One region of the Bradyrhizobium sp. SZCCHNR1043 genome, then DNA from elsewhere that is predicted to be linked to it. Evidence: predicted binding sites of a transcription regulator. Region 1 holds the regulator's gene; each other region holds the start of a gene.

Region 1 (7,565 bases):
CGTTCTCGGCCGCGTGCGCGATGTTGCTCGCGAGGATGCCGTTTGGTGCTGCCGCAATGCCCATGGCCTGGCGCAACGCCGCGGCGGCCGCGATCGATTGCGACACGGAGCAGATGCCGCAGATGCGCGGCGCGATCACCAGGGCGTCGAGCGGCGGCCGGCCCTCAAGGATCTGCTCGAAACCCCGATAGAGCGGCGCCGTCACCTCCGCCCGCGCGACGCGGCCGCTCTCGATATCGAGCCTGACCTCGAGATCGCCTTCGACACGATTGAACGGTCCGACCGTGATCCGCGTCATGGACGGCGCTTGTCGCCGGAACGGCCCGGCGGCACCACGACATGATCGGCCGTCGCATTGAGTCGGACGCGGCGCGGCGTGGCCGATTTCGACAGCGCTGCGAGCGCGACGAACCAGGCTTTCGGCATGTCGGTGGGAAGGCCGACGGGGATGCCGGCGAGCTTCGCCGTCTCCAGATAGTTCTGCGCGCTCTCGAAGCCCGGCGAGGTGCAGGCGATGCAGGCATAACCGCCCTTGGTGCAGGAGCCGCCGCCGTTCCACGAGCGCTGATTGCAGTCGCCGACCGCCTGCGTTGCGCGGCAGCCGAGATGCTCCATCAGGCAACCGCGCTCTGACATCGCTTCCGCACTCGCCTTGAACTCGTAGAACTCGTTGCGTGAGCAGCCGTGATGAGCGAGGTGGTTGGCGATGAAGGTCGGACGGCCGACTGTGTCGAGGCCGTCTGCCGTCAGATCGCCCGAGGTAAGCGCCAGCAGGCTCTCCATCATCCAGCCCGGATGCGGCGCACAGCCTGCGACGTTGATCACCGGCAGCCCGCGTTTCGAGCGGAAGGCCGCGCCAAGCGCGCCGCCGATATCGCTGCCCTCGAACTGCAGTCCGACCGCATCGGTCGGATTGATGCCAGCCGCGGGAATGCCGCCATAGGCGGCGCAGCTGCCGACGGCAACGACGTAGTCGGCCAGCGGCGCCAGATCGAGCAGCCAGTGATAGATCGAGCGGTTGGTGCCGGCGAGCATGTTGAAGCGGCCGGTCAGACCAGGTCCGCGCGCCACCGAGCCTTCGAGCACCAGCAGATCGAGCCGCTCGCGACCGTCGCGGATCGCCTCCAACAGCTCCACCACCTCGTCCCCGGTCTGCTCGCTGACGGAGGGATGCCATACCAGATCGATGCCGGATTGGCGCAATTCGTCGAACCAGCCGGACGCGCCGCTTTCCAGGATCGACATCGTGCAGCCGCCGCAGCTCGCGCCCTGCAGCCACAGCATCCTGATCGTTCCCTCCGAGCCGACCATCATGAGGCCCCGCTCCTAGCCCGTCTTATGCGTTCCGCTTCGTATCGCCGGCGGGTTTAGCGCCCCCGCACGAACGCTGGCAAGCGCTTCGCCGGGCGTCGCCTCGGAACCGCGCTGACTGCGACCGAGCAGCATGGCGACCGCCCAGATCAGTCCGAACACGCCGATCGCGACGAGCCCGAGATTGGCGACGTCGCCGCCCAGCGCGGTGGCGACGTCAGCCCATCCCCCCGTCAGGCCAAGCCGCGGCGCCAACAGCGTGAACGCCTCGAAGCTGCCGATCACCAGCGCGATGGCAACGGATGCGCCGGTGATCACGAGGTTATAGCGCAGCTTGCGTGCGGGATCGGTCAGCGCCCAGCGATAGGCGCCGACCATCAGCATGCTGTCGGCGGTGTCGACGGTGGCCATCGCAGCCGCGAACAGCGCCGGGAATACCAGCACATGGGCGAGGCTCGCGCCGCGCGCAGCCTCGGTCGCCGACAGGCTGAGAAGCCCGATCTCGCTCGCGGTGTCGAAGCCGAGACCGAACAGGAAGCCGAGCGGATACATGTGCCAGGCGCGTCCCACCAGGCGGAGCACGGGGCGCAGCAGGCGGATGAGGATGCCCCGTCCGCTGTTTCCGGCTGTTTCCATCTCGGACTGCGGCTGTGCGGCGCGGCGCCAGAGGTTCACGAACAGAATGAGGTTCGCCAACGCGATAAGCAGCAGGAAGCCGGCCGATACCGACGTGCCGATGACGCCGCCGATCGCCCTGATCGCACTCTCTTCATCCAGGAGGTCGGCGCCGGCGATGAGGCTCACGACGATGGTGGCGATGACGACGACGCTGGAATGGCCGAGCGCAAAATAGAGGCCGGCGGCGCGCGGAGGGTTACCGTCCTGCACCAGCTTCCGCACGACGTTGTCGATGGCCGCGATGTGATCCGCATCGACCGCATGGCGCAGCCCGAGCAGCCAGGCCAGCATCGCGGTGCCGACGATGGCGGGCCGGTCGGCGTAGAGCGCGAATGCCCAGGCCCAGGCGAGCGCGTTGGCCGCGACCAGCCCGCCGACGAGCGCAACGTTGCGGCCGGGCTGCGACCGCCACCACAGCAGCCGCGCGGCCCGAGGATGATCAATTGGAACAATCGTCATACTCGGACTATAGCAAGAGCTAGGCCAGTTCGGTAAAGGCCCCGCTGCAGGCGAAAGCTGCAGGAAAACCTGGGTGGCGCTTCCCGGACCGCCCTCTCGCTTGGCAACCCGCTATCCAGTCACGCACAGATCATGACCAGCGGCGGGACCTCGTCTCTCTCGCTCCTTCCCTCACCGCGCCGAGGCACTCTGCGCCGCGATCTCGCGGCGCACGACCGCCTCGAACTGGCTCGCGGGGGCGGCGAACATCAGCCGGGTCTCCTCGTGGAACGCCGAGAAGATGCCGACCACGGCCGGCTCCCCGCCGACCTCGGCCAGGATCGGCGAGCCCGAATAGCCGAAATTGGCCAGGCAATGCACTGTCAACAGCCGGGCATCCCCGGTCATGCCGGCGCTGCAATTGCGCTGGCCGGTCGGCGAATAGCGCCGCTCCTGGCCATAGCCGATCTCGGAGATGGTTCCGGCCGTGGTCGCAGCCGCGAGCTCCTCGCGGGTCAGCGCCTTGACCGCCACCGGCTTCGACGGCAGCGCATCCTTCAGCACGATCAGCGCCCAATCGGCGGGCGAGCGGTCGAGCGACCATCTGTCGTGCCGGGTCGGGACGAAATCGGGCGCCACGATCAGCTTGTCGGCGACCGACGATGCCGCCGGCGTGCCACGGTTCATGCCGGCCAGGAAGCGGACATTGCCGGGGCTGACCTGCGCCACGCCGTTGAAGACGCAATGCGCGGCGGTGAGCACGACGCGCGGCGCCACCAGGGTGCCGGTGCACCAGCCGCCGCTCGAGTATTGCGCGACGGTGACGACGCCGATCGACGACGCCGGCCAGGAGGTGGGATCGACGACCTCGCCGATGTGGCGATCGAGCCCGAGCAATTGCTCCGGACGCGGAGTGGCAATGCCCGCATCCGCCGATTCCGGTTTCGGCTGCCAGGACGCAATGGCGCTCTGGGCCTGGACGCGCTGCGGCTCGGTCAACCTGACCCGCTGCACGTCGCGGCCGGCCGATCGCACGCCACTACGGCCCGCCATCACCAGCCAGGCATAGCCCTGCACGACGTCCTGTTTCACACCGCGGCCGTCGAGCAGCATCAGGCCGAGCATGTATTGCGACTGGGCGAAGCCCTGCGCCGCGGCGCGGCTGAACCAGCGACTGGCTTCGCCGTAGTTGGAGGCAACACCCTCGCCATTGACGTAGGCGATGCCGAGATAATGTTGCGCGACGGCGAGCCCCTGATCGGCGGCCTTGCGGTACCAGGCCAGCGCCTCGCTCGGATTACGCGGCACGCCCCAGCCGAACGCCTGCATGAAGCCGACGTCGAACTGCGCCCGCGCATCGCCCTTGGCGGCCAGCGGCAGCAGCCGTCGCATCGCCGCCGCATGCTGCCCGTTGCCTGCCGCCGCGACCGCGTCCTCGAGCTCGGCGGCCGGGGCGCCCGCCAAGCTGCCGAGCAGCATGACAAGAGATATGATGATGGTCTTGATCAAGGGCGTCCGCTGGGACCGAAACATCGTGACGGGCCACGAAGCAGACACGATCAAGACGGCGGCGGCGTGGCGGAAAGCGGACCGCGATCTCCTCAATCGGGCCCGCTCGCGCCTCACACCTTCTTCATCCTCACGCCCATCGCCCTTACACCTGCTCGCTCTTGGCGAAGCGATCATCGAGCGCATAACCGGCGCCGCGCACGGTGCGGATCGGGTCCTGCTCGCGGCCGGGATTGAGCAGCTTGCGCAGGCGGCCGATATGGACGTCGACGGTGCGCTCGTCGATGTAGATGTCGCGGCCCCAAACGCTGTCGAGCAGCTGTTCGCGGCTGAACACGCGGCCGGGGTGCTCGAGGAAGAATTCGAGCAGGCGGTATTCGGTCGGGCCGAGATCGATCGGCCGCCCCGAGCGCGCCACGCGGCGTTTCTCGCGGTCGAGCTCGATGTCGCCATAGGACAGCACGGTCGCCAGCCGCTCCGGGCTCGCCCGCCGCAGCAGGCCTTTCACGCGCGCCAGGAGCTCCGGCACCGAGAACGGCTTGACGATGTAGTCGTCGGCGCCGGTGGCGAGTCCGCGCACGCGCTCGCTCTCCTCGCCGCGCGCCGTCAGCATGATGATCGGCAATTGCCGGGTCTCGGTCCGCGCGCGCAGGCGGCGGCACAGCTCGATGCCGGAGAGGCCCGGCAGCATCCAGTCGAGCACGACGAGATCCGGAACGCGCTCCTTCAGCCGCGTGTCGGCCTCGTCGCCGCGCGCCACGGTCTCGACCTCGTAGCCTTCGGCCTCGAGGTTGTAGCGCAGCAGCGTCGTCAGCGCCTCCTCGTCCTCCACCACCAGAATTCGGGCGCCCATGTCTGAACCGTCTCTCTTAGTTACCGGGAATCGTCGTCGCGAAGCTCGTCATGTCGCCCTTCGGGCGCTTGTCCATGATCTGCTGGCCTTCGATCATATAGAATACAGTCTCGGCGATGTTGGTCGCGTGATCGCCGATGCGCTCGATGTTCTTGGCGCAGAACATCAGGTGGATGCAGAACGAGATGTTGCGCGGATCCTCCATCATGTAGGTCAGGAGCTCGCGGAACAGCGAGGTGCAGATGGCGTCGACTTCCTCGTCGCCCTTCCACACCGTCATCGCCGCCGGCAGGTCATGCGCGGCATAGGCGTCCAGCACCGTCTTGACCTGCGACTGCACCAGATCGGTCATGTGCTCGAGGCCGCGGATCAGCTTCAGCGGATGGAAGTCGCTCTCCAGCGCCGCGACGCGCTTGCCGATGTTCTTGGCGAGGTCGCCGATGCGCTCCAGATCGGTCGCCACGCGCATCGCGCCGACGATCTCGCGCAGGTCGACCGCCATCGGCTGGCGACGGGCGATCGTGAGCACGGCGCGCTCCTCGATGATGCGCTGCAGCTTGTCGACCTCGGCGTCGGTGGCGACCACCTTCTGGCCGAGCGCGATGTCGCGCCGCACCAGCGCATCGACGGAATCGACGATCAGCCGCTCCGCGAGGCCGCCCATCTCCGATACCAGACGGGTCAGGTCCTGCAGATCGCTGTCGAACGCCTTGGCGGTATGTTCACTGGCCATGATGATCTCCTGAAGGCAATGTCGTCGGCGTCAGCCGAACCGGCCGGTGATGTAATCCTGGGTCCGCCGATCACTCGGCGAAGTGAAGATCTTGCTGGTGTCGTCGAACTCGATCAGCTCGCCGAGATACATGAAGGCGGTCTTGTCGGAGACGCGCGCCGCCTGCTGCATGTTATGCGTCACGATGGCGATCGTATAGTTTTCGGCCAGCTCCTGGATCAGCTCCTCGACCTTGGCGGTCGAGATCGGATCGAGCGCCGAGCACGGCTCGTCGAACAAGATCACCTCCGGCCGGACCGCCACGGTGCGCGCGATGCACAGCCGCTGCTGCTGGCCGCCGGACAGCGACAGGCCCGAGGCGTTGAGCTTGTCCTTGACCTCGTTCCACAACGCGCCGCCGCGCAGCGCCTTCTCGACCCGGTCGTCCATCTCCGACTTCGAGATCTTCTCATAGAGGCGGATGCCGAAGGCGATGTTTTCGTAGATCGTCATCGGGAACGGCGTCGGCTTCTGGAACACCATGCCGACCCGGGCGCGCAGCAGATTCAGATCGAGCTTGGGATCGAGGATGTTGGTGTTGTCGAGCATCAGCTGCCCGGTCGCCCGCTGGCCCGGATAGAGATCGTACATCCGGTTGAAGATGCGCAGCAGCGTGGACTTGCCGCAGCCGGACGGGCCGATGAACGCGGTGACGCGGTTGGTGCCCAGCGACAGGTTGATGTTCTTCAGCGCGTGATGGTCGCCGTAGTAGAAGTTGAGGTTGCGCGCGGTCACCTTGGCCGGCGCATCCGGAAGCGCCTTGCCGTGAAGAGCGTGATTGGGCTGACTGACGGAGACGGACAGTTCGGTCATTTGGTGTTCCTCTCGGCGCCAAGAATGCGTGCACCGATGTTCAGGGCGAGCACGGCCAGAGTGATGAGAAGGGCTCCGCTCCAGGCCAGTTGCTTCCAGTAGGCATAAGGGCTCTGGACGAAATTGTTGATGGTGACGGGCAGGTTCGCCATCGTCCTGGAAAGGTTGAGGCTCCAGAACTGGTTCGACAGCGCGGTGAACAGCAGAGGCGCGGTCTCGCCGGCGACGCGGGCGGTGGCAAGCAGCACGCCGGTGATGAGGCCCGAGCGCGCCGCCCGATAGGCGATGCGGCGGATCACCAGCGAGCGCGGCAGGCCGAGCGCAGACGCCGCCTCGCGCAGCGGGTTGGGCACGAGCAGCAGCATGTCCTCGGTGGTGCGCAGCACCACCGGGATCACGATGACCGCCAATGCAAGGGAACCCGCGAGTGCCGAGAAGCCGCCCATCGGCACCACGACCGCACCATAGATGAACAGGCCGATGATGATCGAGGGCGCCGACAGCAGGATGTCGTTGATGAAGCGGATCACCGAGGTCAGGCGGTCGTTGCGGCCGTATTCGGCGAGATAGGTGCCGGCGAACAGGCCGAGCGGCGCGCCGATGCCGACGCCGATGATCGTCATGATCAAGGAGCCGACGATGGCGTTGCGCAGGCCGCCTTCGCTGGAGCCGGGTGGCGGCGTGTCGGCGGCAAAAACCTGCAGGCTGAGGCCGGCGAGTCCGTTATAGAACAGCGTGAACAGGATCAGCGCCAGCCAGGTGACGCCGAACATCGCGGCGGCGACGCAGAGGCCGCGGATCACGATGTCCCTGCGGCGCCGGCGCGCATAGATCGGATTGACCGGCGCATCGAGTGTAAGCGTATCAGCGCTGGACATGGCTTATTTTCCCGCCTTGGCTTCGAGCCGCATGAGCATCAGCCGCGCGCTCGCCAGCACGAAGAAGGTGAGCACGAACAGCAGCAGGCCGAGCAGGATCAGGCTCGACTGGTGCAGCCCGTCGCTCTCCTGGAATTCGGAGGCGATGGCGGCCGAGATCGTGGTGCCCGGCGCGAAGATCGAGGATGAGATCCGGAACGAGTTGCCGATGATGAAGGTCACCGCCATCGTTTCGCCGAGCGCACGGCCCAGCGCCAGCATGACGCCGCCGATGACGCCGACGCGGGTGTAGGGAATGACGACGCTGCGCACG
Region 2 (7,565 bases), on a different contig from region 1:
GCTGCATGGCCCGTCGTGACAGCCCTTACGAAATTGATGGCTAGCGCGTGAGAATTTGTGGGTGATGCCACGTCGCGGCTTGCTTGTGGCTGTGGCGGCGCAGTTAGAAAGCTTCTATAAGCCCGACCTTGATGCAGCACACAATCGCCCGCTGCAAGCCATCCGGCGCCTCGCGCTGACGGTTCTTAAATACCCCCTCCGGGTATACAGATCAATTGGGATTTCCACGCATGACCTCGCTCGACAGCTTCAAGTGTCGCAAGACCCTCAAGGTCGGAACGAAGAGCTACATTTACTACAGCTTGCCCACAGCCGAGAAGAACGGTCTCAAGGACATCTCCAAGCTGCCCTATTCGATGAAGGTGCTGCTCGAGAATCTGCTGCGCAACGAGGACGGCCGCACCGTCACCAAGGACGACATTGTCGCGGTGTCGAAATGGCTGCGCAAGAAGTCGCTGGAGCACGAGATCGCCTTCCGTCCGGCGCGCGTGCTGATGCAGGATTTCACCGGCGTGCCTGCGGTGGTCGATCTCGCAGCGATGCGCAACGCGATGCAGAAGCTCGGCGGCGACGCGGAGAAGATCAACCCGCTGGTGCCGGTCGATCTCGTCATCGACCACTCGGTGATCGTGAACTACTTCGGTGACAACAAGGCGTTCGGCAAGAACGTCGCCGAGGAGTACAAGCAGAACCAGGAGCGTTACGAATTCCTGAAGTGGGGCCAGAAGGCGTTCTCGAACTTCTCCGTCGTGCCACCCGGCACCGGCATCTGCCACCAGGTCAACCTCGAATACCTTGCGCAGACCGTCTGGACCAAGAAGGAGAAGATGACCGTCGGCCGCACCAAGGGCACCTTCGAGGTCGCCTATCCGGATTCGCTGGTCGGCACCGATTCGCACACCACGATGGTCAATGGTCTGGCCGTGCTCGGCTGGGGCGTCGGCGGCATCGAGGCTGAGGCCTGCATGCTCGGCCAGCCGCTGTCGATGCTGCTGCCCGACGTCGTCGGCTTCAAGCTGACCGGCGCGTTGAAGGAAGGCGTGACCGCGACCGACCTGGTGCTGACCGTCACCCAGATGCTGCGCAAGCTCGGTGTGGTCGGCAAGTTCGTCGAGTTCTTCGGCCCCGGCCTCGACCATCTCTCGGTCGCCGACAAGTCGACCATCGCCAACATGGCCCCCGAATATGGCGCGACCTGCGGCTTCTTCCCGGTCGACGCCGCCACCATCGACTATCTCAAGACCTCGGGCCGCAAGGGCCCGCGCGTCGCGCTGGTCGAGGCCTATGCCAAGGCGCAGGGCCTGTTCCGCACCGCCAAGTCGGCGGACCCGGTGTTCACGCAGACACTGACCCTCGATCTCGCCGACGTCGTGCCGTCGATGGCTGGTCCGAAGCGTCCCGAGGGCCGCATCGCCCTGCCGGCGGTGGCCGAGGGCTTCGCCACCGCGCTGGCCGGCGAGTACAAGAAGAGCGATGCCGCGCAGCGCTTCCCCGTTGAGGGCAAGGACTTCGACATCGGCCATGGCGATGTCGTCATCGCCGCCATCACCTCCTGCACCAACACCTCGAACCCGAGCGTGCTGATCGGCGCCGGCCTCTTGGCCCGCAACGCCGCCGCCAAGGGCCTCAAGGCCAAGCCGTGGGTGAAGACCTCGCTCGCCCCGGGCAGCCAGGTGGTCGCCGAGTATCTGGCTAACTCCGGCCTGCAGAAGGACCTCGACAAGGTCGGCTTCAACCTGGTCGGTTTCGGCTGCACCACCTGCATCGGCAATTCAGGTCCGCTGCCGGAGGAGATCTCGAAGTCGATCAACGACAACGGCGTCGTCGCGGCGGCCGTGCTGTCCGGCAACCGCAACTTCGAAGGCCGCGTCTCGCCGGACGTGCAGGCCAACTACCTGGCCTCGCCGCCGCTGGTCGTCGCCTACGCGCTCGCCGGCACCGTGACCAAGGATCTTTCGGTCGAGCCGATCGGCATCGGCAAGGACAAGAAGCCAGTCTACCTGAAAGACATCTGGCCGACGACCAAGGAGGTCAACGACTTCGTCAAGAAATTCGTCAAGGCGTCGATCTTCAAGAAGCGCTACGCCGACGTGTTCAAGGGCGACACCAACTGGCGCAAGATCAAGACGGTCGAGAGCGAGACCTATCGCTGGAACATGTCGTCGACCTACGTGCAGAACCCGCCGTATTTCGACGGCATGAAGAAGGAGCCCGAGCCGATCAAGGACATCGTCGAGGCCCGCGTGCTGGCGCTGTTCGGCGACAAGATCACGACCGACCACATCTCGCCGGCCGGTTCGATCAAGCTGACCTCGCCCGCCGGTAAATTCCTCAGCGAGCACCAGGTCCGCCCGGCCGACTTCAACCAGTACGGCACGCGCCGCGGCAATCACGAGATCATGATGCGCGGCACCTTCGCCAACATCCGCATCAAGAACTTCATGCTCAAAGGTGCCGACGGCAACATTCCGGAAGGCGGCCTGACCAAGCACTGGCCCGACGGCGAGCAGATGTCGATCTACGACGCCGCGATGAAGTACCAGGAAGAGGGCGTGCCGCTGGTGGTGTTCGCCGGCGCCGAATACGGCAACGGCTCGTCGCGCGACTGGGCTGCGAAAGGTACCCGGCTGCTCGGCGTCCGCGCCGTGATCTGCCAGAGCTTCGAGCGCATCCATCGTTCGAACCTGGTCGGCATGGGTGTGCTCCCGCTCACCTTCCAGGAAGGCACGTCCTGGTCCTCGCTCGGCCTGAAGGGCGACGAGAAGGTCACCATCAAGGGCCTGCAGGGCGACCTGAAGCCGCGTCAAACCCTGACCGCCGAGATCGTGTCGGCCGACGGGGCGGCGCAGCAGGTGCCGCTGCTCTGCCGGATCGATACGCTGGACGAGCTGGACTACTATCGCAACGGCGGCATCCTGCACTACGTGCTGCGCAAGCTTGCTGCTTAACCAAAGCGCGACGCGACAGTTTGGCTCACTCTGAAGTGAGTAGCGGGTGATGAAGGAGGCGGCCTATGACAAAGGCCGCCTCCTTTTCGTTTGCAATCTATTAACTACGAGGGCGGCTTCGCAGATCATTGACGCGGCAGGGCGCAGCGGACCATGTTCCAGACAGGACAGTGACGATGAGTGGACAGATGTCGTGGTGGTCGCGCGCGGCGCTGAGTGTCTGTGCGGTCATCGCTTTCGTCCGGCCGGCCGCGTCCGATCCGCGTGCGGTGATCGAACTCTTCACGTCCCAGGGCTGTTCATCCTGCCCGCCGGCCGACAAGATCCTCGGCGAGCTCGCCAGAGATCCCTCGGTCATCGCGCTGTCCCTGCCGATCGACTACTGGGACTACCTGGGCTGGAAGGACACGCTGGCCGACTCCCGCTTCACGGCCCGGCAGCGGGCCTATTCCAGGGCGCGTGGCGATCGCGAAGTCTATACGCCGCAGGCGGTGGTCAACGGCTCCGTGCATGTGATCGGCAGCGACCGCGAGGCGATCGAAGGCGCCATCGAGGAGACTGTCCAGGGTGGCAGGGTGATGTCGGTGCCGGTGAGGCTGTCGGTCGACGGCCAGGACCTCACTGTCTCCGTGGCCGCGGCCAACGACCAGATGCCGCGCAAGCACGGCGAGGTCTGGGTCTGCTCGATCTCGCGGGTGGTCCCGATCTCGGTCGGCCGCGGCGAGAACAGCGGCCGTGATCTGACCTATTACAATGTCGTTCGCGGTCTTCAGAAGCTGGGTGACTGGAATGGTTCGCCGGTCAGATGGAGCGTGCCGCTGGAGAAGATCGCCCGCGAGGGCGTCGATGGCACCGTCGTCTATGTGCAGGACGGCAGTCGCGACCGCCCCGGTGCGATGCTCGGGGCCGCCTTTTCCGAGTTGCCATTGGTCGGACGGGCTTCAGCAACGGCGCGTGCTCCCGAGCGCTGATCTTCCATCGTCCTGATCTTCGTTTCCGTTGACCTGCGGTAGGCGCGTCACGTCCATGGGACGGAGGCGCGCCACAACATGTTCCGTGCAGCTCACGCCAAAAAAGCAAAAGGACCAACTTGCGTTGGCCCTTTGCCTTACTTGTGAATGGACCCGATCCTGACGACCCCGGGGGGCTGGGGGCTGAGGAATCCGGAACCGAAAGGACCGGGCCAACGCACACGAATCTTATGCCTAAGGTCGGGGGCGGTCGGTGGGCGGAAAGACGGCGCGATTATGATTCTGCTAACGATCCCGTGACGCTTGCGTGTTCGCGGAGTTCGCGCGGTTGGCACGCGCGGCCGAACTTCAACAATGAAAACGGCCCCTTGCGGCTTCCGGCGGATGGCGCGATCATGTCACACAGATGACAGGAGGACGCTCATGAACCTCACTCCGGAGGATGCCGACCCCAGCGAGAACCGCGCGGCGGCGCGCAACGCGGCCGCAGCGCCCAACCGGGTGACGTTCGATCGCCTCGAGCTGAATCGTATCCTCAACCTCTACGGCCGCATGGTCGCCGACGGTGAGTGGCGCGACTATTCGATCGACTTCCTGCGTGACCGGGCCGTCTTCTCCGTGTTTCGCCGGGCGTCCGAGGTGCCGATCTACCGCATCGAGAAGGACCCGCGGCTGGCGCGTAAGCAGGGCATGTACAGCGTGGTCTCGGCCACCGGCCTGATCCTGCGCCGCGGTCATGAGCTCGAGCGCGTGCTGCTGGTGATCGCGCCGAAGCCGGCGCTGGTCTGATCCCACGCGCTCCGGCTGATCCTGACATTCCGACTGGCGTTGCTTACGCCGGGACGTCGCTGCTCCCGGCCCCGAGCGGGCGCTGCATCATCACAGTATCGAGCCAGCGGCCGAATTTCAGGCCGACGCTCGGGTGGGTGCCGATCATCTGGAAGCCGCAGGCGGTATGCAGCCGGACCGAGCCGGCATTGGCGGAGTCGCCGATGACGGCGATCATCTGGCGAAAGCCTCCCTCCTCACAGGCGTCGATCAGCCGCCGCATCAGTCGCATTCCGATGCCACGACGCTGGCTGGCGGGGGCGAGATAGATCGAGTTCTCCACCGTGAAGCGATAGGCCGGGCGAGGCCGGTAAGGCCCCGCATAGGCATAGCCAACCACCTCTCCGTCCAGCAGGGCGGCGAAATAGGGAAAGCCGTCGTCGGTGAGCGCCCGGAAGCGGCGCGTCATTTCCGTCAGATCCGGAGGGTCGAGCTCGAAGGTGGCCGTGCCCTCGCGGACGGCCTGGCCGTAGATGGCGGTGATGGTGGGAAGGTCGGCCTCCCGGGTGGGCCGGATCTCAATGTCGGACATGGTGGAAACATACCAAAGCGGACGCGGCGATCAATCCGGCCTCGCGGCATGGCTGCCGTCGCGCCCGCGCCGCGGTCGCAATTGGCTTGCGCAAACGAAAAGCCCCGGCGGTGAGGCCGGGGCTTCGAAGGTCGCTCGTGTGAGCCGCTGGCTCAGTCGCGCTGTCCGAGCAGCTGCAGCAGCAGCGTGAACAGGTTGATGAAGTTCAGGTACAGCGACAGGGCGCCGGTGATCGCTGCGCGCTCGGCAATGTCGCCGCCCGCGGAAGCGTAGCCGTAGATGTACTCGTTCTTCAGACGCTGCGTGTCCCAGGCGGTCAGGCCGGCGAACACGAACACGCCGATCACCGAGACGATGAACTGCAGCATCGAGCTCGCCAGGAACAGGTTCACGAGGCTCGCCAGCACGATGCCGACCAGGCCCATGAACAGGAACGAGCCCATGCCGGTCATGTCGCGCTTGGTCGTATAGCCGTACAGGCTGAGCGCGCCGAACGTCGCCGCGGTGATGAAGAACACCCGCACGATCGAGGTGTGAGTGTACACCAGGAAGATCGACGACAGCGAGATGCCCATCAAGGCCGAGAACACCCAGAACAGGATCTGCGCGGTCGACGGCGCCAGGCGGTTGATGCCGGCCGAGATCGCGAACACCATGACCAGTGGGGCCAGGATGAACAGCCACTTCAGCGGGCTCACGAACATCGCGTAGCCGAACTGCGTCAGGTACGCGTTGCCGAACTTGAATACGCCGGCAGCCGGATCGCCGGTCACCGACGCCATGTAGACGCCCAGCGCCGCGAGGCCGGTGATGGCCAAGCCGATGCTCATGTAATTGTAGATGCGCAGCATGTAGGCGCGCAGACCGGCGTCGACGGTCGCGGCATCGGCGCGCCCGGCCACCCGGCCAAAGGGTGAAGCATAATTGCGGTCTAGGTCCGACATGGTCGATTCCCGTTGGTTGCCCGGCAGTCCGGTCCTGGCAGGACCTTTAGCCGGTTCTCGAAAAACCCTATCTCATACCCACTGCCACAGATATTAAATTTGCGTCATCGGCAAAATCGCCATCTTTTGGCAGGTCTCTGAGCCCATTCCCTAGATGGGAAACTAGCATATCCGCCGCAAGCGTCCACGCGCGGCTGAATGTCGCTCCGCGCGCGTCCCAGCCGTATAAATCGCGTTAACCGTGCGGCATGAGCGCGCAAGCCGCTAGAGATTCCGAAGGACCGTCGCCGGCTTCTGGTTGAGCGCAAGGAGGGTGCCGGCCAGACCGAGGCCGACCGTCACGATCAGCGCGGTCAGGACGACCAGCGCGGCGCTGCCCGCCTGCCAGGCGAAGCTCAAGGTCATCAGCCGGGTCACGATCAGCCACGCGGCGACCGACCCCGCGACGACGCCGAAGGCGGCGGTGGCGAAGCCGATCATCAGATATTCCAGTGCGTAGGCGCCGAGCAACCGCAGCCTGGTGGCGCCCAGCGTCTTCAGGATCACGGCATCGTAGACCCGGTGGCGGTGGCCGGCGGCCAGCGCGCCGCCCAGCACCAGGATGGCCGAGATCAGCGTCACCGCGCTGGCGCCGCGGATGGCGAGCGCAAGGTTGGAGACGACCGAGCCGACCGTCTCCATCACCTCGCGGACCCGCACGCTGGTCACCATCGGGAAGGCGTCGGCCACCTTGCGGATGACGCGCGCATCCTCGACGGCATCGGAGCGCGCCTCGGTCAGGGTGGCGACATGGGTGTGGGGCGCGCCCTTGAAGGCATTCGGGGAGAACACCAGCACGAAATTGATGCCGAGCCCCTGCCAGTCGATGGTGCGCATGTTGCCGATCCGCGCCGTGATGTCGCGTCCGAGCACGTTGACCACGATGTCGTCGCCAAGCTTGAGGCCGAGACCGTCGGCGATCCGCTTCTCGATCGAAACCAGCGGCGGGCCGCCGTAGTTCTCGCCCCACCACGCGCCCTCGACGACCTTGGATCCCTTGGGAATCTCGGCGGTATAGGTCAGGCCGCGGTCGCTCTGCAGCACCCATTCGGTGTCCGTCGTCGCCTTGAGGTCCTCGGCGCGCACGCCGCGGGCGGAGACGATGCGCCCGCGCAGCATCGGCACGTCTTCGACTGCCGATTGAGGGGCGAGGTCCCTGAGGAAGCCGCGGAAGCGGTCGGCCTCGCCCGAGGGGACGTCGATGAAGAAAAACGACGGCGCCTGCTCCGGCAGCTGTGCCAGGAACTGGCGTCGCAGATTGCCGTCGATCTGGGTGATGGTGACCAGCACGGCGAGCCCCAGC
Region 3 (7,565 bases), on a different contig from region 1:
CGCGCAAAGCGCTTGCGGGTGAACTCCGGAATGGCGTCCTCCAGCAGCACGTTGTCATCGTGGAGCCGCTTGAAGGCGACCAGGCCACTGATCAGGGTTCCCGCCTTGCTCGCCTCGACCCCCGGCGTCAGCAGGAACAGCAGCGAGTTGAGATCGTTCTTCTCCGCCACGATGCGGTTCTCGCGCAGATATTGCGCGACGATCGGAGCCGGGATGCCGTGATCGGCATAGCCGCCGGTGGCGCGATCGAAGCCCGGGGTCAGCAGGGTCAGCTTGTTCGGATCGGTCATTGCGAAGCCGGGGGCGAGATCCGGAAAGCCGTGCCATGCCGCGCCCGGCGTGAGCTGCCACAGCGCGGTATCGGTCGCGAGCTGGTCGGTCGAGATCGCCTCCCAGGCCACGTCATGGCTAGCCCCGGGATTGGCCGCATCGGGGATCGACACCCGGTCCGGCACGAACGGCTCGAAGAACCAGCGCCGCGCCGGATCCTTCTCCTTCTCCTCGAATTCCCGGCGCATCGCCCTGATCTTCTTGCGCAATTCGATTCCGAGCCGGATCGTGTCGTCCCACAGCACCTCACCGGAGCGGCCCTTCATCATCTGCGCGCCGACGTCCAGCGAGGCGAACAGCGGGTAGAACGGCGAGGTCGAGGCGTGCTGCATGAAGCTTTCGTTGAAGCGGCGATGCTCGACCCGCCGCCGCTGGCCCTTGATGTGGCGGTCCTTGACGTGGATCTGCGAGGCCTGGGAGAAGCTCGCGAGCTGCTTGTGGGTCGATTGCGTGGCGATGATGCCGGGGGCGTCGGGTCCGAGGTCGCCGAGGCCCATGGCGAAGCGGCCGGCGTAGAGCGGGTGGAATTTCATGAAGCCCGCCCAGGCCTCGTCGAACATGATGTAGTCGCAGAGGTGCCCGATCCGCTTCAGGATCATCTCGGCGCTGTGGATCGTGCCGTCATAGGTGCACTGCTCGACCACCGCGACGCGGAACGGCCGCTCCTTGCGCCAGGCGTCGGGGTCCTTGACCAGCGGGTTGTCGCGGATCTGCTGTCGCAGATGCTCTTCGTCCAGCAGATCCCAGCGCATCGGGCCGATCAGGCCCCAGGGGTTGCGAACCGTTGGGACGTAGATCGGGACGCCGCCCGAAATCAGCAGCGCGCCGTGATGAGCGGCCTTGTGGTTGTTGCGATCGAACAGCACGAGGTCGCCGTCGGTGACCAGGGCCCCGAGCACGACCTTGTTGGAGGTCGAGGTACCGTTGAGGACGAAATAGGTCTTCTCGGCGCCGAAGATCTGCGCGGCTTCCTTCTGCGCGCGCAGCGCCGGCCCCTCATGGGTCAGGAGATCGCCGAGATCGAGCACGGAATTGTCGAGATCGTCGCGGAACACGGCCTCGCCGAGATGCTCGACGAAGACCCGGCCGATCGGGCTGCGGCTATAGAACACGCCGCCATTGTGCCCGGGGCAGGTCCAGAGCTGGTTGCCTTCCTCGGCATAGTCGACCAGCGCGCCGAAGAATGGCGTCTTCAGCGTCTCGGCATATTGCTTCAGCCGGCTGACCAGGTTCTTGGCGATGAAGGCTGGAGTCTCCTCCGACAGGAAGACGTATCCGTCGATGAAGTCGAGCACCTCGACCGGCAGATCCTCGAACCGCTTGCGGCGGATCAGGAGGATGATCGGGAAGTCCAGTCCGCGACGGCGCATCAGGTTGATCAGCGACGCCGTCTTGCCTTCCAGGCCCTTCTTGCCCCAATCGACGACCATGCAGCCGATCGCGGCATCCGTCTGCACGGCGATCTCGGCGTCCTCCAGCTTGCGGGCGCGCACCACCTCGAAGCCCGAGCGCTGGATCTCCTCGATGATCTGGTTGAAGCGGAGCCCCGCAAGGTCGTCGGTCTCGAACACGGGCGCGGCGAACAGGAAGGTGAAGCGGCGGAAGTATTCCATGAGAGTCTTTCGGGCTGGGTGGGCAGCCACCTGTCGTCACGTTCGATGACGCTTCGATGACAATAGGACGCCTCACGGAGCTTGTCTCGGCCGCCTCGCAGTGGCAATCGTCCCGAACCCGAGTGACGCTGAAAGGATCCGTGGTGCTTCCCGAATGGATCAGCCTTGATTGTGTGGCGCCGTCCGAGCTCCATCGGCAGGCAGCGCTGGAACGCCAGGCCCAGTTGACCAAGCCGTTTGGCGCCCTTGGGCGATTGGAGCAGGTGGCGGTCGATCTGGCCGCGCTGCAGGCGTCGGAACGTCCAGGGGCCGACCGGGTGCCGGTGGTGCTGTTCGCAGGCGACCACGGCATCGCGGCGCGGGGGGTCTCGGCCTATCCGCCCGAAGTCACGGTCCAGATGCTCCACAACTTCGCCGGCGGCGGTGCGGCGATCTCGGTGCTGTCGCGCAGCCTCGGCTGTCCGCTGGAGGTGGTCGACGTCGGCACGCTGGCGAGCGAGCCGGTGCCCGGCGTGATCGTCGACAAGCCGCGGCGCGGCACGCGCGACTTCAGCACCGAGGCGGCGCTGACGCTGGAGGAGGTCGCGTTTGCGGCCGAAGCCGGACGGCGCGCGGTGGTGCGGCAGGCCGATCACGCGCCGCAACTCGTGATCTTCGGCGAGATGGGGATCGGCAACACGACATCGGCGGCAGCGATTGCCGCCGCGCTGCTGTCATGCGCGCCCGCGGACATCGTCGGCAGCGGCACCGGGCTCGACGCCGACGGACGGGCCAGGAAGGCTGCGGTGATTGCCGATGCGTTGGGGCGACACGGGCTCACGACGGGCGCGGCCGTCCCGGACGTCCTGGCCGCCGTCGGCGGTTTCGAGATCATTGCGATGGCCGGCGCGATCGTCGCCGCCGCGCAGCGGCGCTGGCCGGTGCTGGTCGACGGCTTCATCGTCTCTGTCGCGGCGCTGGCCGCCGTCCGCCTCAATCCCTCCTGCCGTCCGTGGCTGCTGTTCTCGCATCGCTCGGCCGAGCGCGGCCACGCCATCGTGCTCGACGCGCTCGGTGCCCGTCCGCTGATCGACCTCGATCTGCGGCTTGGCGAGGCCTCGGGCGCCGCCACTGCGCTGCCGATCATTCGGTTGGCCTGCGCGCTCCACGGGGGCATGGCCACCTTTGCGGAGGCCGCCGTCTCGGGAGCCAAGTCCTGATGCGGATCGATCTGCTGCGGCACGGGACGACAGGACGGGACGGCTATCTCGACGGCCGCACCGACCCACCGCTCAGCGAGCCCGGCTGGGATCAATTCCGGCGGCAGACGCAAAGCCGGATCTGGCACAGTGTCGTGAGTTCGCCGTTGGCGCGCGCACGTGCGGCAGCGGAGGATTATGCCCGGCAGACCAACTGTGCGCTGGACATCGATGCGGATTGGAGCGAGCTCGATTTCGGACGCTGGGACGGGCGGACGCATCGCGACATCGCCGCGGAGCCCGGAGGCGAAGCCTTGCTCGACACCTTCCATGCCGATGCTGAGGTCCGGGCGCCGGACGGTGAGAGCTGGTCCGATTTGCAGGCGCGAGTGGCGCGCGCAACACATCGTATCCTTGTCCGGCCCGAGCCTGCGCCGGTTCTCGTGGTGACCCATGGCGGCGCCATGCGCGCAGCGCTCTCGCAGCTACTCGGATGGCCGCTGCGCCAGCTGTGGAGCCTGCGCATCCGGCCCGGCACGCGGATCACGCTCGAAGCGGGGCAGGGCGATGATGGTGTACCTTGGGGCGAAATCGTCGAGATCATCCAGCCATGATGCTTCGTGAATTCTGGATCGCATTGCAATTCCTGACACGGCTGCCGACACCGCGGGTCGCTGAGTTACGACCGGACGATCTGGCGCGGGCGTCGGTCTGGTTTCCGGCAGCCGGACTGGTGATTGGCGCCTGTCTGGCGCTGGTCGCCCGCCTTTTTCATGATGCCGATCCGTGGATCGTCGCGCTGACCGTGCTGGTCGCCTGGATCGGGATCACCGGCGCGCTGCATCTCGATGGGCTCGGCGACGTCGCCGACGCGTTCGGCGCCTCGCATGGCAAGCCGGAACGCTTCATCGCCGTGCTGGGCGATCCCCATGCCGGCAGCTTTGCCGTCGTCGCGATCAGCTTGCAGATCGCCGCCAAGCTGGTGCTGATCGCCGAGCTGGCGACGGGCCCGACGGCCTGGGCGCTGGTGCTGATCCCGGCCTGGGCACGCTGGGGGACTTTGATCTGCAATAAGACCCTGCTGTCGTTGAAGCCGGGGCTGGGGGCGAGCATCTCGAACAGCGTCGGCTGGAACGTCATCGTCGCCTGGGGCGGCGCACTCGCGATCGGCGCGCTGGCCGGCGCGGTGCCGACGCTGATCGCGATTGGTCTCGTTCCGGGAATCGCGTTCTATTGGCAATGGCGGCTCGGCGGCATCACCGGCGATTGCCATGGCGCCAGCATCGAGGTCACGGAAACGCTGCTGCTTGCCGCCTGCGTGCTCGGTTAGAAGGCATCGCCGAGCGCCGGCGCCAGCCGGTGCCACTCGGACGCATTGCCCGGCAGGCCGAAGCGCAGCCAGCTCGGCTGAGCCGGAAAGCGCCTGACGTGGATGCCGTGCCGGGCGAGCCGCTCGGCGATGTCAGGCGCGTTCGGCGATGTGATCAGCCTGAACAGCGGCGTGCCGCCGTTGACCGCGCAGCCGGCCTTGCTCAGAAGATCGTCGATGCGCTGACAGTCGTTCGCCAGCCGCGCGCGTGTCTGCTCCAGCCAAGCAGCGTCGGCCAAGGCCGTCGTTCCGATCGCGAGCGCAGGTCCGGATACGGCCCAAGGACCGAGCTCGTCGCGGAGTCGGCGGACGACGTCAGCGGAGCCGATCGCGAAACCGAGGCGGACGCCGGCAAGGCCGTAGGTCTTGCCGAACGAGCGCAGCACGATCGTCGCCGGCGGCAGGTCGGCTGCGAGGCTGGCGTCGGCGGGACAAAGATCGATGAATGCTTCGTCGACGATCAGCAGGCCGTCGCGCCGGCGCAAGGTCGCGGCCAATCCGACCAGCACATCGCGGGGCAGCAGGCGGCCGGTGGGATTGTTGGGATTCACGACGACGGCAACATCAGCATCGGCGAGCGCATCGACATCATCGACCAGACCGACGCGATGCCCACAGCGGCGCCAGCACAGCGCATGCTCCTCGTAGGTCGGGGCGAGCACGGCAACCCTCGAGCGTGGGCGCAGCCGCGGCAGGATCTGCAACAGCGCCTGCGTGCCGGGCGCGGTAACGATCATTTCGGGCCCCGCCACGCCATAGCGCGCAGCAGCCGCTGCGCGCAGCGCGTCGTCTTCGGCCTGGGCCGGCAAGCGCGCCCAACTTGCGGGCGGAATGGTCGGCACCGGGTAGGCGACGGGATTGATGCCAGTCGACAGATCGATCCACGGCTGTGGCGCGTCCGGATAGCGACGGCTGATCGCAGCGAGATCGCCGCCGTGAAGGATCGCTTCCGGCTGGTCCGCGCCCGTGCTAGTCGCTCTGTCGTCCATGTCTGTCCTTCAGCGGAGATCGATGTTCGTCTCTCTCGCGCTCACGGCGCTCCTCGTCGAGGCGGCGGTCGGTTATCCCCAGGTCCTGGTGCAGCGGATCGGTCATCCCGTGATGTGGGTGGGCGCGCTGATAGCATGGGCGGACCGCCGCTGGAACGGGGCAGCAGACGGCTTTGCCGCGCGACGAGCCCGCGGCGTCGGGCTCGTCTGTCTGCTCGTGGCCGGCATGATGACCATCGGCCTCGCCGCAGCGTGGGTGATGCAGGCGGTCGTGGGCGAGCCGGTCGCAACGATCGTCCTTGGTGTGGCGGCAAGCAGCCTGCTGGCCCAGCGCAGTCTCGACACGCATGTTGCGGCGGTCGCGGAAGGACTGGAGCAGGAGGGGCTCGAGGGCGGCCGCAGAGCCGTCTCGATGATCGTCGGCCGCGATCCCGATCGGCTGGATGAAGCCGGCGTTGCGCGGGCCGCGGTCGAGAGCCTGGCAGAAAACTTCTCCGATGGCGTCGTCGCGCCCGTGTTCTGGCTCGTCGTCGGCGGGCTGCCGGGCATCCTGATCTACAAGGCTCTCAACACCGCGGACAGCATGATCGGCCATCTCTCGGACCGGCACCGCGCGTTCGGCTGGGCGGCGGCGCGGCTCGACGATCTCGTCAACCTGCCGGCCTCGCGCCTGTCCGCGCTGTGGATCGCAGCCACTGCGGCCTGCATCCCGAGCGCCTCGGCTTCGGCCGCGGTGCGAGCCGTTGCACGTGATGCGTCGAAGCATCGTTCGCCCAATGCCGGCTGGCCGGAAGCGGCGATGGCTGGTGCGCTCGGACTGCGCCTGGCGGGGCCGCGCGTCTATCACGGTCATCTCGTCACCGATGCCTGGATGGGCGACGGGCGCGCCGATCTCGACGCGTCCGACATCCGGCAGGCCTTGCGGCTGTATCGGCTGGCCTGTCTGGTTCAGGCCCTGGTCGTCGCAGGACTCGTCCTGGTCAGGATCCTGTAGCCGCCACGGCCGGCGCGGGCTTGCTCGCCAATGCGAGGATTCGGTCCACGTCAACGTAGCGCTCGAGATGCGCCGCGAGTGCATCCAGCGTCGTGTCCACATCGGTCTCATAGGCTAAGCCGCTCGTCGTCGCGCCGAGGCCGCGCAGCCAATGGGCGCGCAGGCCATCATCGGCGAACAGGCCATGCACATAGCAGCCGGTAACCAGGCCGTTCGCTGCGATGGCGCCATCGCGACGGCCGTCGGAGAAGGTTAGGAAGGGGCTCTGTGTCGCCGGTCCGTCAGTGCGGCCGATATGCATCTCGTAACCGCGGAACGACAGCTGATCTTCCGTTAGCGTGCCCTGGACCTCGCGCAACGCCTTGTCATCGGTCAATGTCGTTTCGACGTCGAGCAGGCCAAGTCCCGCGACGGAACCAGGTGTTCCCTCGTGCCCATCGGGATCGCTGATCACACGCCCCAGCATCTGATAGCCGCCGCAGATGCCGAGCACGCGGCCGCTGCGGCGCAGATGCGCGGCCAGATCGATGTCCCAGCCGGCGTCGCGCAAGGCGCTGAGATCGGCGATCGTGGCCTTCGAGCCCGGCAGGATCACCATCGATGCGTCGCCGGGGATCGGCGTGCCAGGCCGCAAAAACTGCAGATCGATTCCATCTTCCAGCCGTAACGGATCGAACTCGTCGAAATTGGAGATGCGCGGGTAGGCGAGGATGACGACCTTCGGCCGTTGTCCTCCCGATGATCCGCGTTCAGCCAGGCCAAGCGCGTCCTCCGCTGGCAGGCGGCGCGCATCCGAAAAATGCGGAATGAGCCCGAGCGATGTCCACCCCGTCCGCTTCTCGATCTCGTTCATGCCTGACGCAAACAAGGCCGGATCGCCGCGAAACTTGTTGACGAGGAAACCTGCCACGCGCGCGGCATCGTCCGGCGGGATCACAGTCCTGGTGCCGACCAGGCTCGCAATCACGCCGCCCCGATCGATATCGCCGATCAGCACCACCGGAATCTGCGTCGCTTGCGCAAAACCCATGTTGGCGATGTCGCCCGCGCGCAGGTTGATCTCGGAGGCGGAGCCTGCGCCTTCGACCAGCA
Region 4 (7,565 bases), on a different contig from region 1:
GCGGGCATCGCGACCATCAACTCGATCGGCAATCTCGGCGGCTTCGTCGGTCCAGCGATGATCGGCTGGATCAAGGACCAGACCGGCAGCTTCAACGGCGGGCTCTATTTCGTCGCCGGGCTGCTGGTGGTATCGGCGGTGCTGACCCTGTTGCTGTCACGTTCTCAACGTGCAAAGGCCGCTGCGGCCACGCAATCCTGACCCATCACACGGAGCCCTTTCATGCGCACCCATTCCATCGCCGCGATTCCCGCCGACGGCATCGGCCCCGAGGTCATCTCCGAAGGTGTCCGTGTGCTCGAGGCGCTCGCCAAGCGCTCGGGCGACATCAGCTTCAACGTCAAGACCTTCGACTGGGGCTCGGACTACTACAAGAAGCACGGCGTGATGATGCCGGCCGACGGCCTCGCCGAGCTGAAGAAGTTCGACGCGATCTATTTCGGCGCGGTCGGCGCTCCCGACGTGCCCGACCACATCACGCTGTGGGGGTTACGACTGCCGATCTGCCAGGGCTTCGATCAGTACGCCAATGTGCGGCCGACCAAGATCCTGCCCGGTGTGGCCTCGCCCTTGCGCAATGTCGGCGTCGGCGATCTCGACTGGGTGATCGTGCGCGAGAATTCCGAGGGCGAATATGCCGGCATGGGCGGCCGCGCGCACCGCGGCCTGCCGGAGGAGGTGGGCACCGAGGTCGCCGTCTTCACCCGCGTCGGCGTCACCCGCATCATGCGCTACGCGTTCAAGCTGGCGCAGTCGCGGCCGCGCAAGTTCCTCACCGTCGTCACCAAGTCGAATGCGCAACGCCACGGCATGGTGATGTGGGACGAGATCGCCGCCGAAGTGGCGCGCGAATTCCCCGACGTGACCTGGGACAAGATGCTGGTCGACGCGATGACCGTGCGCATGACCCTGCAGCCGAAGAGCCTCGACACCATCGTGGCGACCAATTTGCATGCCGACATCCTGTCCGATCTCGCCGGCGCGCTGGCCGGCAGCCTCGGCGTGGCGCCGACCGGCAACATCGATCCGGAGCGGCGCTTCCCCTCGATGTTCGAGCCGATCCACGGCTCGGCCTTCGACATCACCGGCAAGGGCATCGCCAATCCGGTCGCGACGTTCTGGACCGGCGCGCAAATGCTCGAGCATCTCGGCGAGACGGACGCGGCCGCGCGGCTGATGGCGGCGGTGGAGAAGGTGTGTGCAGCCGGCATCCTCACGCCCGACGTGGGCGGCAAGGCGACGACCAGGGAGGTGACCGACGCCGTCATCGACGCGATCCACGGCTCCAACGTCTGAGGCGTGCTGTTCTCTTGCACAATTCTGGCGTGTTCCGTGTCGCGCTTGCAATGGACGCTGCGGGGCGTATATCAGCGCTTCCGCTGCGTCCGCGCATGCCAATCACATGCGTGTCATAGAGACGCGAGACACGGCTTAAGGAGAAAGGACCCATCATGCGTCGTCACCGTCGAGCCAAGATCGTTGCGACTGTCGGTCCCGCGAGCAATTCTCCGGAGATGCTGAAAGCGCTGTTCCTCGCCGGTGTGGACACCTTTCGTCTCAACTTCAGCCACGGCACCCAGGCCGATCACGCCAAGGTCCATGCCGCGATCCGCGCGCTCGAGAAGGAAGTGCAGCGGCCGATCGGCATCTTGATGGATCTGCAGGGTCCTAAGATTCGCGTCGGCACTCTGCGCGACAAGAAGATCCAGGTCGAAGTCGGCGAGACGATTCGATTTGTCCTCAACGGCACCGAGGGCGACAAGACATCGATTCCGTTGCCGCATCCGGAAATCTTTGCGGCGGTCTCGCCCGGTCACGATCTTCTGATCGATGACGGCCGCGTCCGCGTCCGCGTCACCGGCCTCGGCGACGACTGGATCGAGGCCAAGGTGATCGTCAGCGGCGCGATATCCAATCACAAGGGCGTCAATCTGCCGGGCACCATTCTGGAGCTGTCGCCGCTGACGGCCAAGGACCGCTCCGATCTCGCCTTCGGGCTCGAGCTCGGCGTCGACTGGGTGGCGCTGTCGTTCGTGCAGAAGCCGTCGGACGTGCTTGAGGCGAGGGGCCTCATCAACGGCCGCGCCGGCATCATGTCCAAGATCGAGAAGCCGGCGGCGCTGGAGCGGATCGACGACATCATCCAGTTGTCGGACGCGATCATGGTCGCGCGCGGCGATCTCGGCGTCGAGATTCCCAACGAGGACGTGCCGGGCAAGCAGAAGGAGCTGGTGCGTGCCTGCCGGCTCGCCGTGAAGCCGGTGATCGTCGCGACGCAGATGCTGGATTCGATGGTGGCGACGCCGACGCCGACGCGCGCCGAGGTCTCGGACGTCGCCACTGCGATCTATGACGGCGCCGACGCGGTGATGCTGTCGGCGGAGTCTGCCAGCGGCCAATACCCGCGCGAGGCGGTGGCGATGATGGACAGCATCATCAAGGCCACCGAAGGCCACAAGATGTATCGCTCGATCGTCGAGGCGACGCAGCCGGGCGAGGAGCAGACGCCGCCGCATGCGGTGGCAACCGCGGCGGCCGATCTCGCCTCGGCGATCCACGCCAGGGCGATCGTGGCCTATACGTCGAGCGGAACCTCGGCCTCGCGCGTTGCGCGCAAGCGGCCGAGCCTGCCGATTCTGGCGATCACGCCGAACGAGGACACCTCGCGGCGCATGTGCCTGCTGTGGGGCGCGCACAGCGTGCTGTCGCAGGACGTGCAGAGCTACGAGGAGATGGTCGAGCGCGCGACCTTCTTCGCCGTGCAGGAGGAGTTCGCTGAAGCCGGCGACCTGCTCGTCGTCGTCGCCGGCATCCCGTTCGCGCGGGCCGGCACCACCAACAATCTGCGCGTCGTCACCGTGCCGAGATAGGAGGCTGATTTTCCCTGTTCGCGCCGCCCGCCTGTCGCCTGATTGTCGCACCCCGCTGGTATCGCGGGGCAGTGACGAAGGACGTCGCGAGTCGTCGAACGAGCGGTGTCCGGTCGCGGTCCGGCAGGATGGGTTCTGCGGGTGCGGCGTTTCGTCATCGCGGTGTCATCAGGGACTGTTAGGTGGGCGCGCATGGGACTTGAGACTGCTGGTGAAGAAAGCCCGGCTCGGCGCTTTCGGACGTTGTTCATCTCGGACGTTCATCTCGGAGCCCGCGGCTCGCAGGCCAATCTCCTCGTCGATTTCCTGCGCCACCATGATGCAGATACGATCTATCTGGTCGGCGACATCATCGACGGCTGGGCGCTCAAATCGAGCTGGCATTGGCCGCAGTCGCATAACGACCTGGTGCAGAAGATGCTGCGCAAGGCGCGCAAGGGCGCCAAGATCGTCTATGTCCCCGGCAATCACGACGAGTTCCTGCGCGGTTATTACGGCACGCATTTCGGCGGCATCGATGTCGTCGAGAACATCGTCCACACCGGCGCTGACGGCAAACGCTATCTGGTGATCCACGGCGACATCTTTGATCTGGTCGTGCAGAACGCGCGCTGGCTCGCCCATCTCGGCGACAAGGCCTATGACTTCGCGATCCAGATGAACCGTCTGGTCAACTTCTTCCGTCGCATGTTCGGCGTTCCCTATTGGTCGCTGTCGCAATGGGCCAAGCAGAAGGTCAAGAACGCGGTGAACTACATCGGCGCGTTCGAGACGGCGCTGGCCTCCGAGGCGCGAAGGCATGGCGCTGACGGCGTGATCTGCGGCCACATCCATTGCGCTGTCATCCGCGATCAGGACGACATTCGCTACATGAATTGCGGCGACTGGGTCGAGAGCTGCACGGCGCTGGTCGAGCACGAGGACGGCCGCTTCGAGATCCTCACCTGGACCGATCCGCTGCGGCAGCGCGCGCCGGTTCCCCAACTGGCCGCCCGCGCCGCCTGACACCGGCTCCCTTGCCTCTCGGCAATCGGGCGCGGTAAAATAGGGGTATGACAGCTCATTCCCCAATCCTGCCCGTGACCGCCGCCGACATCGATGCGGCGGCACGCGTCCTCGCGCCCGTGGCCGTGCGGACTCCGCTGCTGCCGGCTCCCGTGCTGAGCGAGCAGTTCAAGGCGAACGTCTTCGTGAAGCCGGAGGTGCTGCAGCGGACCGGCTCGTTCAAGTTCCGCGGCGCCTACAACAAACTGGCGTCGATCCCGCAGGCAGCGCGCGGCAACGGCGTTGTCGCATTCTCCTCCGGCAATCATGCGCAGGGCGTCGCCCATGCCGCCACATTGCTGGGCATGGACGCCACGATCGTGATGCCCTCGGATGCGCCGGCGGCCAAGCGCGAGCGCACCAAGGCGTTCGGCGCCGAGGTCGTGCTCTATGATCGCGATCGCGAGGACCGCGAAGCGATCGCGCGCGACATCGCTGCAAGGCGCGGCTCTACGGTGGTGCCGCCCTATGACGATCCCCACGTCATCGCAGGGCAGGGCACCGTCGGCCGCGAGATCGCCGAGGACCTCGCGACGCTCCGCCTGTCGCCGGATCTGGTGATCGTCCCGGCTTCGGGCGGTGGACTGCTTGCCGGCGTCTCGACCGCGGTCAAGGCGCGCTTTCCCAGCACCCAGATGGTCGTGGCTGAGCCCAAGGGCTTTGATGACCATGCGCGCTCGCTGCGGGCCGGCCACCGCGAGGCCCACGATGCGAAGGGGCGCACCATCTGCGACGCGCTGATGGCGGCGATTCCGGGCGAGATCACCTTCGCGATCAACAGCCAACTGCTATCGGCTGCGGTCGAGGCCTCGGATGAGGAGGTGGGGCGCGCGGTCGGCTTTGCCTTCCGGGAGCTGAAGCTCGTCGTCGAGCCCGGTGGTTCGGTCGGGCTTGCGGCATTGCTGGCCGGCCGGCTGGATGTGGCGGGCAAGACGGTGGTGATCGTTTTGTCCGGCGGCAATGTCGATGCTGAGCTCTACGCCAGGCTGATCGCCTGACGATCAAGCCTCAGTGAAAGCTGAGGCCGCCTTTTGCAGATCCCCCACCGCCGATCCGCAGTCCGGACTGCGCGACGTGCGGCGTGCCCCGCGTCGGGCCGCCCTGCATCCCTCCTTGGCCACGCGCCATCGACGGATGCAACGCGTTGATGTTCGGCTTGAACGGTCCGGAATTGCCGGGGAAGGGACGCCGGACCTCGCGGGTGTCGAATGGCCGCCCAGGACTGCGCTTCACTGGATCGCGCTGGATCTTCGCGGCGACGGGCGGATTTGCCGGCGGCATGATCCTGTCGCGCAACCTGGTCTGAGCGATAGGCTTGGGATCGACGACCTTGTTGGGACCCGCGTTGTTGATGGCATTGCCTTTCGTGACCACCGTTGGCGGCATCGGTCCGCGCGGCGGCACGGTGGTGACCGGCAGCTTCGGTTGCAGGCCTGGATGGCTCTGGATCTGGGCGCCAGGATTGAACGGCCGCGCGATCGGTGCCAGTTGCGGTGGCATGATGAGACGGCTCGGTTGCAGCACGGGGATGGGCCGAGGCTGTCCCTGCAGCCGCAGCGCGACCGGCGCATATGGGCTGTCGGCATAGGCTTCTCGGAAGCTCTGATAGGCGGCCGGCGAATTCGCCAGCACGGCCTGGTGCCACGCCGCGGCCTGCACGAGGCCGGCGAGCAGTGCGCGGATGCGGTCGGCGAGCGGATCGCGCGGGTACATCGCGATGAACTCGCGATAATACTGCGGACGATTCTCCGACAGCACGTAGTCATAGGCCTGCCGCACGGAACGGCTCGGAAGGTCGGCGGCCATCTGCACCACGGGCGCGTTCTCCGGCGCGCGCGCGGCGGCAACCAGGGATTCGCCGAAGAAGGTGAAATCACTGGTCAACGACGAGCTCTCCCACGGCGTCTGTCGACCATCGGTGCTCTGGTTCACCTGCAGGCGAATGCGCTTGAACAATTGCTCGATCGGCAGGTTCGGCTGCCGCGCCAGGTTCAGGAACGCCTGCGCGTACGGGCTGTGCTCGCCACGCCCGTCGAGCGCCTCCTCGCCAGGCGAGGTCGAATATCCGAGGATGGAGCCGTTCGGTGCGTCGACGATGGCAAGTCCGCGTCCGGCATCGTTGATGGCAGGGAATGGATTGTTGCGGCAGGCGTCCAGCACGACGATCCGCATGCGGCTCGGGATGGCGTCGAGCGTTGCCATCAGGTCCACCAGACGGATCGTCCCCGTCGCCAGGTCGGAGGGCGCTGAGATACGGGCATCAATCGGGATCAGATAGTTCTCGCCCGCGAGCTGAACCCCGTGGCCGGCGTAGTAGACCATTGCCACGGTGTTCGGGCCGTTTGCTGCCACCCGGCTCGAAAAATCCTGGACGACCTTGAGCATCTCGTTCTGCGTCAGGTCGGTCGCCGTGATCACCTCGAAGCCGGCCGAGTTCAACAGCTTGGCGACAGCATGGGCGTCGTTGTCCGGGTTCTCCAGCGGTGGCGCGTTCTGATAGCTCGCATTGCCGATCACGAGTGCGACGCGTGGCTCGGCTCCTTGAGGGATCGCTGCGGGGGTGTTGCTCTCCTTTGCAGGTGAGGGAGCTGCCAGCGCGCGCGGTGGCGTGTGAAGGTTGTCGATCTCACTGCCGGCGGCGAACGCCGAGTCCGGGCCGACCCAGGCCATCAGGCCCAGCAGCGCGGACATGAGCAGGGATTTCCAGGCGGATGTTACAGCGCGAAATTTCGGAACGGACACGGCGTTCTCCTCGAGCATGCGCCAAGCGAATGGCTTGAGGATCAGGCTACGCAGATCACGCAGCAGCGTACGTGATCCGCGTCACCTATCAACGCGTCACCTTTCGGTGCTCAGTGATCGAGGTTCGATAGGAGGTGGCCGAGACGCTCTCGCCCTACGAGAAGAATGCGATCTTCTCAGGCTGGGTCATGCGACGGATCGGCGCCAGCAAGTCATTGGCGGGCGCCTGTGGCCGCTGCAGAAGGCCGTTCGACAGGAGCGTCGATCCCAGCGACGGCTCGTAGGCAGGCCTGGGCATCGCGGATGCGCTGGTGCTGTGAGCCGCGGCGGCGGTCGGGCGGACCTGCTGGCTCGGCGCAACATCGGCCTGCGGGGCCGCCGCGGGAGATTGAGCTGCGACTGCAGCCGCCACGGCGGCCAGGGTCTCGATAGTGATCGCCTCCGGAAGCGGTGCCGATACGGGCACGCTGGGGACTGGCGCCGGGGCTGGAGGCGAGGCCATGCGCGGGGCCGCCGCGGGCGGGGCCGGCATCGGCGGGGCATACATTGGCGGGGCAGACATCGTGGGCGCAGCGGGAGCCGACGCCGCCGTGGCAACCGAGGCTTCTGCCGTGGTCAGCGCGAGATCCGGCTCCGACGGCGCCGGCTCGCTGAAGCTCGCGACGATGTCGTCGTCGACCGAGGTTGGCTCCTCAATGTCGAAGCCAAGCGTCCTGGCCCGGCTGAACTCCTCGTCGTCGATCGGATCGGGAGCACCCATCTCCGCCGCGACCAATTCCAGGATGGCTTCGTCGTGGGCTTCTGCGGCGACGGCGTCATCCAGGGCCGCCGCGGCGTGCTGCTCGATTTCGAGAAGGGTTTCGTCCACCGACGGCTCGGTCGCAGCTGCGGGGGGCTGCACCAGCGCCG

What was found. Region 1 encodes PhoB, which activates phosphate uptake and scavenging genes when phosphate is short. Its sites were predicted from a motif close to TGTCATNNANCTGTCAT; they were not measured.
Region 2: a site for PhoB is predicted at 4,315-4,331, ahead of QX039_RS17320 (DUF2794 domain-containing protein). Genes of this name have one in related genera too.
Region 3: a site for PhoB is predicted at 1,989-2,005, ahead of QX039_RS26525 (Orn/Lys/Arg decarboxylase N-terminal domain-containing protein). Genes of this name have one in related genera too.
Region 4: a site for PhoB is predicted at 3,023-3,039, ahead of QX039_RS02830 (UDP-2,3-diacylglucosamine diphosphatase). Genes of this name have one in related genera too.

The regions. Positions count from the first base shown of each region.
Region 1 is NZ_JAUEYN010000006.1:248,399-255,963, reverse strand. Features, by position in the region: gene QX039_RS12825 (nickel-dependent hydrogenase large subunit) at 1-298, opposite strand, end outside; gene QX039_RS12820 (HupU protein) at 295-1,311, opposite strand; gene QX039_RS12815 (HoxN/HupN/NixA family nickel/cobalt transporter) at 1,327-2,448, opposite strand; gene QX039_RS12810 (trypsin-like serine protease) at 2,620-3,936, opposite strand; gene phoB (phosphate regulon transcriptional regulator PhoB) at 4,082-4,789, opposite strand; gene phoU (phosphate signaling complex protein PhoU) at 4,806-5,522, opposite strand; gene pstB (phosphate ABC transporter ATP-binding protein PstB) at 5,553-6,374, opposite strand; gene pstA (phosphate ABC transporter permease PstA) at 6,371-7,252, opposite strand; gene pstC (phosphate ABC transporter permease subunit PstC) at 7,256-7,565, opposite strand, start outside.
Region 2 is NZ_JAUEYN010000009.1:170,619-178,183, reverse strand. Features, by position in the region: gene ccmA (heme ABC exporter ATP-binding protein CcmA) at 1-7, opposite strand, end outside; gene acnA (aconitate hydratase AcnA) at 231-2,948, shown strand; gene QX039_RS17325 (DUF1223 domain-containing protein) at 3,137-3,919, shown strand; gene QX039_RS17320 (DUF2794 domain-containing protein) at 4,343-4,708, shown strand; gene QX039_RS17315 (GNAT family N-acetyltransferase) at 4,752-5,279, opposite strand; gene QX039_RS17310 (Bax inhibitor-1/YccA family protein) at 5,432-6,223, opposite strand; gene QX039_RS17305 (ABC transporter permease) at 6,488-7,565, opposite strand, start outside.
Region 3 is NZ_JAUEYN010000016.1:44,295-51,859, reverse strand. Features, by position in the region: gene QX039_RS26525 (Orn/Lys/Arg decarboxylase N-terminal domain-containing protein) at 1-1,943, opposite strand, end outside; gene cobT (nicotinate-nucleotide--dimethylbenzimidazole phosphoribosyltransferase) at 2,087-3,142, shown strand; gene QX039_RS26515 (histidine phosphatase family protein) at 3,142-3,735, shown strand; gene QX039_RS26510 (adenosylcobinamide-GDP ribazoletransferase) at 3,732-4,451, shown strand; gene cobD (threonine-phosphate decarboxylase CobD) at 4,448-5,479, opposite strand; gene cbiB (adenosylcobinamide-phosphate synthase CbiB) at 5,502-6,473, shown strand; gene QX039_RS26495 (cobyric acid synthase) at 6,460-7,565, opposite strand, start outside.
Region 4 is NZ_JAUEYN010000002.1:38,300-45,864, reverse strand. Features, by position in the region: gene QX039_RS02845 (D-galactonate transporter) at 1-201, shown strand, start outside; gene QX039_RS02840 (tartrate dehydrogenase) at 223-1,296, shown strand; gene pyk (pyruvate kinase) at 1,452-2,870, shown strand; gene QX039_RS02830 (UDP-2,3-diacylglucosamine diphosphatase) at 3,063-3,875, shown strand; gene QX039_RS02825 (threonine/serine dehydratase) at 3,923-4,912, shown strand; gene QX039_RS02820 (caspase family protein) at 4,923-6,656, opposite strand; gene QX039_RS02815 (hypothetical protein) at 6,811-7,565, opposite strand, start outside.